Regions from separate parts of the Streptomyces sp. NPDC002845 genome, predicted to be linked through region 1. Evidence: riboswitches for the same ligand, from Rfam matches in the RefSeq annotation. Region 1 holds a riboswitch; the other holds the start of a gene.

Region 1 (7,022 bases):
GACCTGCTCGTAGAAGCTGACGAGGCGCTCGGCGTCATCGACGGTGATGGGCCGGATGCGTGCGGTGCCGCCGTCACGCAGCACCACGTCGGCCTCCCAGTGGGCGGGGTACTCGTGCCGGTCCGACGAGGTCTGCATGGGCCCCAGCGTAAGGCTCGCGTACGACAGCGGCGCGAGGCAGTCTTGGGGAACGCAAGCCGGGGCGCGGTCAGGCCGTGGGCCCGACCCGGCGACGCTTCACGATATGGGAAACTGGTCTAGACAACCTGAACACCGAAGGGCAGCATCACATGGCTGAGCGCCGCGTCAACGTCGGCTGGGCCGAGGGTCTCCACGCCCGCCCCGCCTCCATCTTCGTCCGGGCCGCCACGGCCTCCGGCATCCCCGTGACGATCGCCAAGGCCGACGGCAACCCCGTCAACGCGGCCTCCATGCTGGCGGTCCTGGGCCTCGGCGCCCAGGGTGGCCAGGAGATCGTCCTCGCCTCCGACGCCGAGGGCGCGGACGCCGCGCTCGACCGTCTGGCGAAGCTGGTTTCCGAGGGACTCGAAGAACTTCCCGAGACCGTCTGAGGAACCCTCCGACCGTTCCGCGGTCAGGGTGACGTCAAAAGCGTCACGCACACACCGAAGGGCTCGTCCGAATTATCGGGCGGGCCCTTCACATTTCTGTCGCATTTCCGTATCTCGGGCAGCAGAAATAATCCCCCGCGAATTACACCCTCTTTGTATACGGCTTCTGTGTTAATGCCGCAGGCTCGTCATGTTTACGGGATGTTGCGAAGTCCTCACGCGCTCGACGCGATCCGGACCGCCGGGCCCAGCAGGAAAGCGGAGCCGGTGCGCGGCGGTCGCGCGCTCGGTGTGCAGGGCCGTGATCGCCCTGGCCCGCTCGCTGTCGCCGCGCGCGACGGCGTCGACGATCCCGCCGTGCTCCGCCCAGGACTCCACGGGGTTGGCGGGCGCCTCGACGGCGTACATCCAGGCGATCTTGTGCCGCAGCTGGGAGAGCGTCGAGGTCAGGGCGGGGCTGCCGGAGGCCTGGGCGAGCGTCTCGTGGAACCAGCCGCCCAGGGAGCGCAGATCCTCGCTGTTGCCCCGCCTGGCCCGCTCCTGACCCAGCCTCACCAGGCCGCGCAGCACCTTGAGATGGGCCTCGGTGCGACGCTGGGCGGCGCGCACGGCGCCGAGCGGCTCCAGCAGCATGCGCATCTCCAGCAGGTCGGAGGCCTCCTGCTCGGTGGGCTCCGCGACGCACGCGCCCGCGTGCCTGCGGGTGACGACGAAGCCCTCGGCCTCCAGCGTGCGCAGGGCCTCGCGCACGGGGACGCGCGAGACGCCGTAGCGGCGCGCGAGCAGTTCCTCGGTGAGCCGGCTGCCGCGCTCGTAGACACCCGCGACGATGTCATCACGGATCGCCGTGCATACCGAGTGCGCCGGAATACGCATGACCGACCTCCGCCTTAATCCCCGTGAAACGTCGATGATTGACGTGTGTTCGAGTGACTCTATTGCAGAGAGCCGGAATTTCCGATGGCGGGCCGGAATCCATGGATATTTTTTGGACAAGAGGTGCGCGGCGACGGCGAAAGCCCCGGCTCGGTGAGCCGGGGCTTCGCGAGTCGCCGGGCCGGTCGCCGGAACCGGGCGCGCCGGTCGTCAGACGTTCACGCCGTGCGAGCGCAGGTACGCGACGGGGTCGATGTCCGAGCCGTACTCTGGCGTGGTGCGGGCCTCGAAGTGCAGGTGCGCGCCGGTGACGTTGCCGGTCGCCCCGGAGAGGGCGATCTGCTGGCCCGGGGTGACCGCCTGGCCGACTCCGACGCCGATGGACGACAGGTGGCCGTACTGGGTGTACGTGCCGTCGTTCATCTCGATCACGACCTGGTAGCCGTATGCGCCGGCCCAGCCCGCCTCGACGACGGTGCCGGAGCCGACCGCCTGGACGGGGGTGCCGGAGGCGGCGTGGAAGTCGACGCCGGTGTGGCTGCCGGAGGACCAGACGGCGCCGCCGGCCATGTAGCCGGTGGAGACGTACGAGCCGCTGACCGGGGCGACGTAGGAGTTGAGGCGCCGGCGCTCGGCCTCGCGGGCGGCGCGCTCCTTGGCCTCGCGCTCCTCCTTGGCCTTCTCCTCGGCCCGCTTCCTCGCGAGTTCCTCGGCCCGCTTCGCAGCGGCGGCCTCCTCGGCGGCCTGCTGCTGGGCGGCGGCCTGGGTCTCGATCTGCTCGGCGACCACGTCCCCGATGCCGATGATCTGGGTGAGTCCGGTCTGCTCGGCGGAGGTCTCCGCGGCGAGCGCCGGGGCGGCCAGGGTGCCGATAACGCCGGTGCTGGTGAGTGCGGCGACGCCCACGGTCCTCGTGGTCGTGCGCTTCACACGGCCGGGACCGCGGTGCTTCCCGGTGGCGCGGGTGAACGCCATGAAGTGGCTGATCCTTTCCCTCCCTCTCGCCTACCGGGTTAGCTGACGGGTTCGGAGCAGGAAGGTCTCCTACGGAGACCCTTCACTTCGTGAAGGGCGTCCGATTCACCCCAGGGACTGCGGTTGGGTCCCCGGCTCCCCTGGCTCGCGCCGTACGGGGACTCGGCGATGACTGTCCGGTGCCGCGGGCGCGGCGCACTGCCTGACGAACAGCCGGACCGACGCTAAGTGGACCATCTTTCAAACGACAAACGGATCAAGGGTTTTGTAGCGCATGCCACAGGTCATTCAGGCAATCTCCTCCATCAATACGGACAAACAGGGGCCCTGGTGACTCTTTCGTCACCAGGGCCCCTGTCGCGACCTCGGCTCTACTCGGCCGGAACGACGGTCACTTCGCCGATGCCGAGGGCCCTGACGGGCTCCTCGATCTGCGCGGCGTCGCCGACGAGGACGGTCACCAGACGGTCCACCGGGAAGGCGTTCACGGCGGCCGCGGTGGCCTCCACGGTGCCGGTGGCGGCGAGCTGCTGATACAGCGTCGCCTGGTAGTCGTCCGGCAGGTACTGCTCGACCTGGTCGGCGAGCGTGCTCGCGACGGCCGCCGCGGTCTCGTACTTCAGGGGCGCGACCCCGACGAGGTTCTGCACGGCGATGTCCCGCTCAGCGTCCGTCAGGCCCTCGGCCGCGAGGGTGCGCAGCACGGTCCACAGGTCGTCGAGCGCGGGGCCGGTGTTCGGTGTGTCGACGGAGCCGCTGATGGCGAGCATCGAGGCGCCCGTGCCGCCGGGCGCGGAACGCAGCACCTGCCCGAACGCCCGCACACCGTAGGTGTAGCCCTTTTCCTCGCGCAGGACGCGGTCCAGGCGGGAGGTGAGGGTGCCGCCGAGGCAGTAGGTGCCGAGCACCTGGGCGGGCCACACCCGGTCGTGCCGGTCGGCGCCGACGCGGCCGATCAGCAGCTGCGTCTGGACAGCGCCCGGGCGGTCGACGACGACGACGCGCCCGGTGTCGTCCGCGGCCACCGGCGGCACCGGACGCGGGTCGGCCGAGGAGCCGGTCCAGGCGCCCAGGGTGTCGCCGAGCAGCGCGTCGAGGTCGGTGCCGGTGAGGTCGCCGACGACGACTGCGGTGGCCGTGGCGGGGCGTACGTGCTTCTCGTAGAAGGCGCGCACGGCCGCCGAGTCGATGGCCGACACCGTCTCCTCGGTGCCCTGGCGCGGGCGCGACATGCGCGAGGTCGCCGGGAACAGCTGCCTGGAGAGCTCCTTGGCGGCACGGCGGGCCGGGTTGGCGGTCTCGTGCGGGATCTCGTCCAGCCGGTTCCGTACGAGGCGTTCGACCTCGCTGTCCTCGAACGCGGGTGCCCTCAGAGCGTCGGCGAGCAGACCGAGCCCCTTCGGGAGCCGCGACGCGGGCACTTCGAGGGACAGGCGTACGCCGGGGTGGTCGGCGTGCGAGTCGAGGGTGGCGCCGCAGCGCTCCAGCTCGGCGGCGAACTCCTCGGCGGAGTGCTTGTCGGTGCCTTCGGAGAAGGCACGGGCCATGATCGTGGCGACGCCGTCGAGGCCCGCGGGCTCGGCGTCCAGGGGCGCGTCGAGGAGCACCTCGACGGCGACGACCTGCTGGCCGGGGCGGTGGCAGCGCAGCACTGTCAGGCCGTTGCCCAGCGTGCCGCGCTCGGGTGCCGGGAACGCCCAGGGCCTGGCCTCACCGGCCCGGGGCTGCGGGTGGAACTCCATGGTCGCGAGCTCAATCACTTCGCCGACTCCTCGTTCTCGTCGGTCACCGCGGCTTCGGCGGTGTCATCGGCTGCCTCGGCGTCCCCGCCCTCGGCCATGGTCGGCTCGTACACGAGCACCGCACGGTTGTCGGGCCGCAGGCGGGCCTTGGCGGCCTCCTGGACCTCCTCGGCGGTGATGTCGAGCACGCGCCGGACGGCGGTCAGGGCGAGCTGCGGGTCGCCGAACAGGACGGCGAAGCGGCACAGTTCGTCGGCGCGGCCCGCGACCGTGCCGAGGCGGTCCAGCCACTCGCGCTCCAGCTGGGCCTGGGCGCGCTCCATCTCCTCGGCCGTGGGGCCCTCCTCTGCGAACCGGGCGAGCTCCTCGTCGACGGCGGCCTCGATGACGGGGACTTCGACGTCGCCGGAGGTCTTCACGTCGAGCCACCCCAGGGAGGGCGCTCCGGCCAGGCGCAGCAGGCCGAATCCGGCGGCGACGGCCGTACGGTCGCGCCGTACGAGCCGGTTGTAGAGGCGGGACGACTCGCCGCCGCCGAGGACCGTCAGCGCGAGGTCGGCCGCGTCGCACGCGCGCGTGCCGTCGTGCGGGAGACGGTAGGCGGCCATCAACGCGCGCGCGGGAACCTCTTCCTCGACGACCTCGCGCAGCTGCTCGCCGATGATCTCGGGCAGCGTCCCGTCACGCGGCGCGGGCTTGCCGTCGTGCCCCGGGATGGACCCGAAGTACTTCTCGATCCAGGCGAGCGTCTGCTCCGGGTCGATGTCACCGACCACGGAGAGTACGGCGTTGTTGGGCGCGTAGTAAGTACGGAAGAACGCGCGCGCGTCCTCCAGGGTGGCCGCGTCCAGGTCCGCCATCGAACCGATCGGGGTGTGGTGGTAGGGGTGGCCCGCCGGGTAGGCGAGGGCGGTCAGCTTCTCGAAAGCGGTGCCGTAGGGCACGTTGTCGTAGCGCTGGCGGCGCTCGTTCTTGACGACGTCCCGCTGGTTCTCCATGGACTCGTCGTCGAGCGCGGCGAGCAGGGAGCCCATGCGGTCGGCCTCCAGCCAGAGGGCGAGCTCCAGCTGGTGCGTGGGCATGGTCTCGAAGTAGTTGGTGCGCTCGAAGCTGGTGGTGCCGTTCAGCGAGCCGCCCGCTCCCTGCACCAGCTCGAAGTGGCCGTTGCCCTTCACCTGGGCCGAGCCCTGGAACATGAGGTGCTCGAAGAGGTGGGCGAGGCCGGTACGGTCCTTGACCTCGTGACGGGAGCCGACGTCGTACCAGAGGCACACCGCCGCGACCGGGGTCAGGTGATCCTCGGAGAGCACCACGCGAAGGCCGTTGGCCAGGCGGTGCTCGGTCGCTGTCAGGCCCCCGGAGCCTGCCTCGGCTGTGGCCGTGTGACCCATGGGCATGTACGTCCCTTCGATCGCGGAAGCATTCGTTGAAAGTGCAGAATTCCTGCCGGTCCTGCCACTGTATGCAAGCGTGCGGACGCCTGGCGAAGTTCCCGGTGACCGTACGCCGAGAGCGAGACCGGGGTGACGGGCACAGCGGTGGTGCGGGAGCTCTGGCACGCTGTTGACGTGCGCCGTCGTGGCCCGTCGGCGGCCGTGCCACCAGGGCGGCACCGGTGGACCCGGACGGCACCCGGGAACGTCGGCCCGGGCGGCCGACGCCGGGCCCTGGTCCGCGTTGTCAGTGCGGCAGTCCACAATGGTCCGCGTCAGATCCGAATCCCGCCTCAGCAAGAGTGAGCCGAAGGGGCTCGACACCGACCCGAGCGCCCCGCAGGCGAACGACCAGAAAACAGGAGGAGCCGGCAGCGATGGCCCGCCGCAGCACGAAGACCCCGCCGCCCGACGACTCGTACGAGGAGAAGATCCTCGACATCGACGTCGTCGACGAGATGCAGGGCTCCTTCCTGGAGTACGCGTACTCGGTCATCTACTCCCGAGCCCTGCCCGACGCCCGCGACGGCCTCAAGCCGGTGCACCGCCGGATCGTCTACCAGATGAACGAGATGGGCCTGCGCCCCGAACGCGGCTATGTGAAGTGCGCCCGCGTCGTCGGCGAGGTCATGGGCAAGCTGCACCCGCACGGCGACGCGTCGATCTACGACGCCCTGGTGCGCATGGCCCAGCCCTTCTCCATGCGCGTGCCCCTGGTCGACGGCCACGGGAACTTCGGCTCGCTGGGCAACGACGACCCGCCGGCCGCCATGCGGTACACCGAGTGCCGGATGGCCCAGGCCACGGGCCTGATGACGGAGTCCATCGACGAGGACACGGTCGACTTCGCGCCCAACTACGACGGCCAGGAGCAGGAGCCGGTCGCGCTGCCCGCCGCGTTCCCGAACCTGCTGGTGAACGGCGCCTCGGGCATCGCCGTCGGCATGGCCACCAACATGCCGCCGCACAACCTCGGCGAGGTCATCGCGGCGGCCCGGCACCTGATCCGGTACCCGAACGCCGATCTCGACACGTTGATGAAGCACGTGCCCGGCCCCGACCTCCCCACGGGCGGCCGGATCGTCGGCCTGACCGGGATCAGGGACGCGTACGAGTCGGGCCGCGGCACATTCAAGATCCGCGCGACGGTGTCGGTGGAGAGCGTGACGCCGCGCCGCAAGGGCCTGGTCGTCACCGAGCTGCCCTTCACCGTCGGCCCGGAGAAGGTGATCGCCAAGATCAAGGACCTGGTCGGCTCGAAGAAGCTCCAGGGCATCGCCGACGTCAAGGACCTCACCGACCGCGAGCACGGCCTGCGTCTGGTCATCGAGATCAAGAACGGCTTCGTGCCGGAGGCAGTCCTGGAGCAGCTCTACAAGCTGACGCCGATGGAGGAGTCCTTCGGCATCAACAACGTGGCCCTG
Region 2 (7,022 bases), on a different contig from region 1:
TCCGCTCATTCAGGTCACTGGTCAGTTCACTCCGCTCACCCAACTCACTCAGCTCAGTCAGTTCCGTCAGCGGCAGCGTGTGCTGGGTCTGGAGGACCTTCGCGCGGAGGTAGCGGACGTTGTGGGCCGTGGTGAAGACGCCGGTGGGGACCCGGTGGCGGACGTCGATGCCCAGGTCGCGGAGTTGGCCGGCCTTGTCGGGGTTGTTGGAGAGCAGGTCGAGGGTGGGGATGCCGAGGGCCTGGAGCATCTGGGCGGCGGCCGTGTAGTCGCGGGCGTCCTCGGGGAGGCCGAGGGCCGCGTTCGCCTCGTATGTGTCGAGGCCCTGGTCCTGGAGGGCGTACGCGTCGAGCTTGTTGTAGAGGCCGATGCCCCGGCCCTCCTGGCGGAGGTAGAGGAGCACGCCCCCGTGGTCGGCGATCTGCTCCACCGCCTCGCGCAGCTGCGGGCCGCAGTCGCAGCGGGCCGAGCCGAAGACGTCGCCGGTCAGGCACTCGGAATGCAGGCGGACCAAGGGCACGTGGCCTGTGCGACCTGGTTCGCCGAGTACGACGGCCACGTGCTCCTGGCCGTCGGTCAGGCCATGGAAGGTGACCAGTTCGGCGTCGACGCTGTAGCCGTCGTTGAAGCGCAGCGGTACCCGGACGCGGGCGCGCGGGGTGGCGGCGGGGTAGTCGGGCATGCGGTTCTCCGGTCCAGACGGGGTGCGGGGTCGGCGATACGTTTCAAAACTGAAGCACATCGTCCACAGGGACTCTAACTCTGCTTCAAATTTCAAGCAACCCCTGGATCAACCCCTGGAGTAACTCGTGGATCAACCCCTGGAGTAACCCGTGGAGCAACCCCTGTAGAGAGCGAGCCATTCCCCGGAGAGGCGCACGGATGGACGGACGGACGGATGGACGGACGTGCGCGCTATCCCGAAGAGCACGACCGGCGACGCCACGGCAGGTCGTCGGGGGCCGTCGCCTTGGGATCGTCACCCTGGAGCGCCTGCGCGATCCCCGAGCAGATCCGCTCCAGCTGCCCCACCTGCTCCGGGGTGAGGTGATCGAAGACCGCCTTCCGGACCGTCTCGACATGCCCCGGTGCCGTACGCTCCAGAAGGGCCATGCCCTCGTCCGTCAGCACCGCGAGGCTTCCGCGTTTGTCCGAGGTGCAGCCCTCGCGCCGTACCGCCCCGTCCTTCTCCAGCCGGGTCACGGCGTACGTCAGCCGGCTGCGCGTGATCTTCAGTCTCTCGGCGAGATCGGTCATCCGCAGTCGGCGGTCCGGGGCCTCGGAGAGGCCGGCCAGGACGGAGTAGTACAGGTGCGGCATGCCGGCCTCCTGCTGGAGCTGCCGGTCGAGGGCGTCCTCCAGGAGCAGCTGCGCGGCGATGTACGCGCGCCAGGCGCGTTGTTCCTCAGGGGTGAGCCAGCGGGTCGTCATACGGACAGTGTAGTTATTGTTTAAAACTTGAACCAAGACCGGGTGAGTGACACGCCCCCGGCCGACCGGTCACGACCACGATGACCACGACCACGACCACGGGAGCGAGCCCCATGCCCCACCCCTACGTCCTGTTGTCCGCCGCCGTCTCCCTCGACGGCTTCCTGGACGACACCGGCCCCGACCGGCTGCTGCTCTCGGGCCCGGCCGACTTCGACCGGGTCGACGAGGTACGGGCGGCCAGCGACGCGATCCTGATCGGCGCTGGCACCCTGCGCACCGACAACCCCCGGCTCCTGGTCAACTCGTCCGACCGCCGCGCCGCCCGGGTCGCCGCCGGGCTCCCGGCGTACCCGCTCAAGGTCACGGTCAGCGCGTCCGGGGACCTCGACCCGACGGCACAGTTCTGGCACACGGGCGGCGAGAAGGTCGTCTATACGACGGACAAGGGCGCCGAACGGCTGCGCGGGCTCGGCGACACCGCCGACGTCGTGGCCCTCGGCCCCGAGCTGGACTGGCGGGCGGTCCTCGACCACCTCGGCACCGTACGCGGCATCGGGCGTCTCATGGTCGAGGGCGGCGGCCGGGTCCACACCCAGTTGCTCCAGCAGGGGCTCGCCGACGAGCTGCAGCTCGCCGTCGCCCCGGTGTTCGTGGGGGAGGCGGACGCGCCCCGCATGTTCGGGACGGGGCCGTACCCCGGCGGCCCGACCGGCCGGATGCGGCTCCTGGAGACCCGGCCCGTCGGTGACGTCGTCCTCATGCGGTACGTCCCCACGGTCCCGGGGGCCAGAAGCGAGCCCTCCGCCGCCGACCGGCACTGGCTGAAGCTGGCCTGCGAGCTGGCGGCGCAGTGCCCGCCCTCGCGGACGGCCTTCAGTGTGGGCGCGGTGATCGTCGCGGCCGACGGCACGGAGCTGGCCCGCGGTCACTCCCGCGAGGGCACCGACCCGGTCGTCCACGCTGAGGAGGCCGCCCTCGCCAAGCTCGACCCCGCCGACCCGAGCCTCGCCTCCGCCACCGTCTACAGCAGCCTGGAGCCCTGCGCCCGCCGCGCCTCCCGCCCCGCCTCCCCCTGCGCCCGACTGATCCTCGACGCGGGCGTACGGCGCGTCGTCACCGCCTGGCGCGAGCCCGACACCTTCGTCACCGCCGCCGACGGCAGCGGACTCCTCGCGGACGCCGGGGTCGACGTGCTCGTCCTGCCCGAGTACGAGCAGCGGGCGAAGGAGCCGAACCGCCACCTGTTGCCCGGGTGACAGGTCACCGATTCCTGCGTGACAGGTCGCCGATCCCCGGGTGACAGGTCACCGCCGTAAACCCTGGTGCTGGGCGGTCCGCGGATGGCGTACACTTGAGACATCGCCGCGGGGTGGAGCAGCTCGGTAGCTCGCTGGGCTCATAACCCAGAGGTCGCAGGTTCAAATCCTGTCCCCGCTACTGATGGCCGAGGGCCGGAACTCATTCGAGTTCCGGCCCTCGGCTTTGCGTGGGCGTGGGCGGCTTTCTGCGCGGCTGATCGTTGTCACAAAGCGTGCCCGACCGACCCCCCTCCGCATAACAACTGACACAACGTCAGATGAGCCGAGGTTTATGAGCCGAGGTCAACTCGCCCGATTTAGGCCCCTCATGGCCCGTAAGTCCAGCGCAAAAGACTGATCGATCATCCGGAACAGCTTGGAATACGGCCCCGGGGTCTATTAACGTTCGATAACGCAGCGCGGTTGTCCCAGCCGTCACAAGAGGCGGCTCCGTGCGCACGCGCCGAATCCCGTAAGGGAACCGGGGAACCACCACCTTGGGGTGAATCGGGCGGAAGCCGCCGTGGAAGTACGGCAGGTTTACGCGCGTAGGAGACCTTCCTGCTCCGAACCCGTCAGCTAACCCGGTAGGCGAGAAGGAAGGAAAGGAGTACGCCTACGTGGCGTCCAACCGGCCTGCCCCAGAAGCTCCGTCCGTGCCGAGCCAGCACAGCGGCGACACCTTCGCCTACGGCGGCTACGACAGCAAGGACGAGGGTCCCTGGCAGGAGTGGAATCCCACCGAGGAGTCCATTCGTCCCGTTCGCGGCCGGCACCGCGTAAGCAAGCAGCGCGGGGGAGGACTCGCCCGCAGCTCCACGGTTCTGGGCGTCGGCGTCATAGCCGCGGTCGGCGCGGGCGGCATGGCCACCGCGCAGACCGGCAAGCCGCCGGTGTCCATCTCGCTGCCCGACCTGCCGAGCGTGGGCTCGGTGTTCGAGGAATCGGACGAGGAGGAGGAAGAGCCGCAGGCTTCCGAGGCTCCGCTCACCAGCGCCGGCCTGACCACGGCCGACACCGATTCCGGTACGACCAACGCCGGTGAGGCACTGCGCGCCCGCATCATCCAGCAGGCCGAGTCCCAGCAGGACCAGGTCGACACCGCCGCCGCCAAGGCCGCCGAGGCCAAGGCCGCGGAGAAGGCCGCCGAACTCGCCGCCAAGGAGAAGAAGGAGGCCGAGGCCAAGGCCGCCGAGGAGAAGAGGCAGGCGGAGGAGGAGGCCCGGCAGAAGGCCGAGGAGGAGCGTCTCGCCGAGCTCGCCAGGCAGTACACGCTGCCGACCTCCTCGTACACCATCACCTCCTACTTCGGCCAGGCCGGCGCCCTGTGGTCCTCCGGCTACCACACCGGCCTCGACTTCGCCGCCCCCACGGGCACGCTGATCAAGGCCGTGCACAGCGGCACGATCACGTCGGCCGGCTGGGACGGGTCGTACGGCTACAAGACGGTGCTCACCCTGGAGGACGGCACGGAGATCTGGTACGCCCACCAGTCCTCCATCAACGTCAGCGTCGGCCAGCAGGTCGCCACGGGCGACATCATCGGCCGCGTCGGCGCCACCGGCAACGTCACCGGCGCTCACCTCCACCTGGAGGTCCACACCGCCGGCAGCAGCTCCGGGATCGACCCGATGGCGTGGCTGCAGAGCAAGGGGCTGAACCCGTAAGGCGTGAGTCGTGAGTCCAGGCTCCCGGTTTTACGGGATCTTGGGGAACCCGAGGCTGTTGGGGCCGGTCGTGCGGAATGCGCTTGCCCGGCCCGGCAGTTGACGTAGAGCATGACCATGACTTCTCTGCGCAAGCTGGGCTCGTCCGACCTTGAGGTCTTCCCGCTCTCCCTCGGCGGCAACGTCTTCGGCTGGACCGCCGACGAGGCACAGTCCTTCGCCGTGCTGGACGCGTACGCGGCGGTGGGCGGCAACTTCGTCGACTCGGCCGACTATTACTCGGCGTGGGCCGAGGGCAACTCGGGCGGGGAGTCCGAGACGGTCATCGGCAAGTGGGTGCGGGCCCGCGGCAATCGCGATGACGTCGTGATCGCCACCAAGGTCAGCCAGCACCCCGAGTACCAGGGACTGTCCGCCGCCAACATCAAGGCCGCCGCCGACGCCTCCCTGCGCCGCCTCGGCACCGATTACATCGACCTGTACTACACCCACTTCGACAAGCCCGAGGTGCCGGTCGAGGAGATCATCACCGCCCTCGACGAACTGGTGAAGGCCGGCAAGGTCCGCGCGATCGCCGCCTCCAACATCACCCCGGAGCGCCTGACGGCCTCCCTGGAGTTCTCCGACCGCGAGGGTCTGGCACGCTACGTGGCCCTGCAGCCCCACTACAACCTGGTCTCGCGCACCACGTACGAGGGTGCCCTGCAGGACGTGGTCGCCGCCTCCGGCCTGTCCGCCGTCCCGTACTTCGCCCTGGCCAGCGGCTTCCTCACGGGCAAGTACCGGCCGGGTACGACGGTCGAGAGCCCGCGTGCGGTGGGCGCGGGCGCCCACCTGGAGACCGACCGGGGCGTACGCGTCCTGGCCGCCCTGGACGACATCGCCGGGGACCGCGGTGTCGAGCCCGCCACCGTCGCCCTCGCCTGGATCGCCGGCCGGCCGACGGTCGCCGCCCCCATCGCCTCGGCGCGCACGGTGGAGCAGCTTCCGGCGCTGCTGGCGGTGGCGGACGTGACCCTGACGGAGGAGGAGGCCGGGAGGCTGACGGAGGCTTCGGCGTAGGTTCCGTCAGGACCTGTACGGGTTGTGTGGGTTGTACGCCGTGTACGCGGGATAGGGCGCCGTCGGCGCGTACCCCTGCCCGTATCCGTATCCGTATCCGTTTTCCTGTCCGTGTCCCTGCCCGTGTCCGGGCCACTGCACCGGTGGCGGTATCGGCACAGGTACCGGCGTCGGTGCCGTGCACCGGGCCGCGTGTGCCAGGGCGGGGCGGGCGAGCTCGCGGCGGCGCCACAGCTCGAAGAGCAACTCCCGTTCCCGTACGACGAAATCGACGCCCGCGCGGCCCTGGCGGCCCCGGTGCCGCAGGAAGGCCAGGGAGGTCGCGTACGCCTCGTAGTCCGCGACCGAGCGGGCCGCGGCGCGGCCGAAGTGGTGCCGGGCGTACTCCCGGGCGAGGCGCCGGGCCCGCATGGAGCCGAGGACGTACGGCTCGGGCGGGGTGAGCCAGCCGGCGGCGGCGTACGCGGGCAACTCCTCGCGTACGGTGCGCAGTTCCCGTTGCCGGGTCCAGATGACCAGCCAGGTCAGCAGCCCGAAGGCGGGGACCATGAAGACGGCGTAGACGGCCAGGAAGCCGAACTCCCCGACGGTCGAGGACCCGTTCCAGAGGGCGTGCATGCCCATGGCGAGAAGCAGGCCGGAGAGGGGGAGCAGGGCGCGCCGTAGGTGATGGCGGTCCGCGGAGAGGGCGGCGATCCCGAAGCCGATGCCGGTGAGCACGGTGAACAGCGGGTGCGCGAACGGCGACATGATCACGCGGACGAAGAAGGTGGCGGCAGTGACGGACGCGAACCCGCTGTCGCCGCTGAGCTGGTCGGTGCCGAAGGCAGTGCCGAGGTAGAGGATGTTCTCGGTGAAGGCGAAGCCGGTGGCGGTGACACCGGCTATGACGACCCCGTCGACGATCCCGGTGAAGTCCCGTCTGCGGAAGAGGAAGATCAATAAGATCGCCGCGGCCTTGGCGGTCTCCTCGACGACGGGGGCGATGACCGTGGCCCCGAGGGTGTCGGCGCCGGACGGGTCGGCGGTGGCCGTCGCTATCCATCTGGTCGCGAAGCTGTTGGCGACGATGGCTATGAGCGCCGCCGCGCAGGCGCCCCAGGCGAAGGAGAAGAGCAGGTTCCGCCAGGGCCCGGGCTCCACCCGGTCCAGCCAGCGGAACGCGGCTATCAGCAGGGGTACGGGCAGTACGGCGAGCCCGAGCCCGACCAGGAACCCTTCCGTGCCGGTCTGTTCGCGTACGAGGGCGAGGATGACCAGCCCGGAGAGCGCGAGCAGGGTGATCAGGGCTCCGTACCGCAGCCACTTCTTCTGCCACCAGTGCGCGGGCCGCCGCACACCGCCGACAGAAGCGGCTTGACCGCCGGGGCCGCTGGGGTGCGTCGGGTAGGGAGGAAAGGTGGCCACGGCATCGACCCTAACGAGGGATGGGCGCTGCCCGCGACGGTGCCGCGTAGGCCCGGCCTGGCCGGAGCCGGGGGATGCCTCGCGGGGCGGGGGCGGGGAGTTGTCGGGCGTTGTGCGGTGCTGTCTCTGCTGACTGTGCTGCTTCTGTGCTTCT

The links. A riboswitch is a leader RNA that binds a small molecule or an ion and turns the genes downstream of it on or off. The one in region 1 is predicted to bind cyclic di-AMP.
Region 2: another riboswitch for cyclic di-AMP. It lies ahead of ACWD3C_RS14615 (M23 family metallopeptidase); the one in region 1 lies ahead of ACWD3C_RS17695 (M23 family metallopeptidase).

Annotation. Positions count from the first base shown of each region.
Region 1 is NZ_JBSFUU010000021.1:121,415-128,436, forward strand. It holds gene ACWD3C_RS17680 (bifunctional acetate--CoA ligase family protein/GNAT family N-acetyltransferase) at 1-138, opposite strand, end outside; gene ACWD3C_RS17685 (HPr family phosphocarrier protein) at 291-572, shown strand; gene ACWD3C_RS17690 (GntR family transcriptional regulator) at 744-1,448, opposite strand; gene ACWD3C_RS17695 (M23 family metallopeptidase) at 1,659-2,423, opposite strand; cyclic di-AMP (ydaO/yuaA leader) riboswitch at 2,436-2,601, opposite strand; gene ACWD3C_RS17700 (M16 family metallopeptidase) at 2,795-4,183, opposite strand; gene ACWD3C_RS17705 (M16 family metallopeptidase) at 4,180-5,556, opposite strand; gene ACWD3C_RS17710 (DNA gyrase/topoisomerase IV subunit A) at 5,976-7,022, shown strand, end outside.
Region 2 is NZ_JBSFUU010000017.1:21,083-28,104, reverse strand. It holds gene ACWD3C_RS14635 (GTP cyclohydrolase II) at 1-682, opposite strand, end outside; gene ACWD3C_RS14630 (MarR family winged helix-turn-helix transcriptional regulator) at 916-1,431, opposite strand; gene ACWD3C_RS14625 (dihydrofolate reductase family protein) at 1,545-2,690, shown strand; tRNA gene ACWD3C_RS14620 (tRNA-Met) at 2,798-2,871, shown strand; cyclic di-AMP (ydaO/yuaA leader) riboswitch at 3,184-3,341, shown strand; gene ACWD3C_RS14615 (M23 family metallopeptidase) at 3,353-4,399, shown strand; gene ACWD3C_RS14610 (aldo/keto reductase) at 4,517-5,461, shown strand; gene ACWD3C_RS14605 (PrsW family intramembrane metalloprotease) at 5,468-6,868, opposite strand.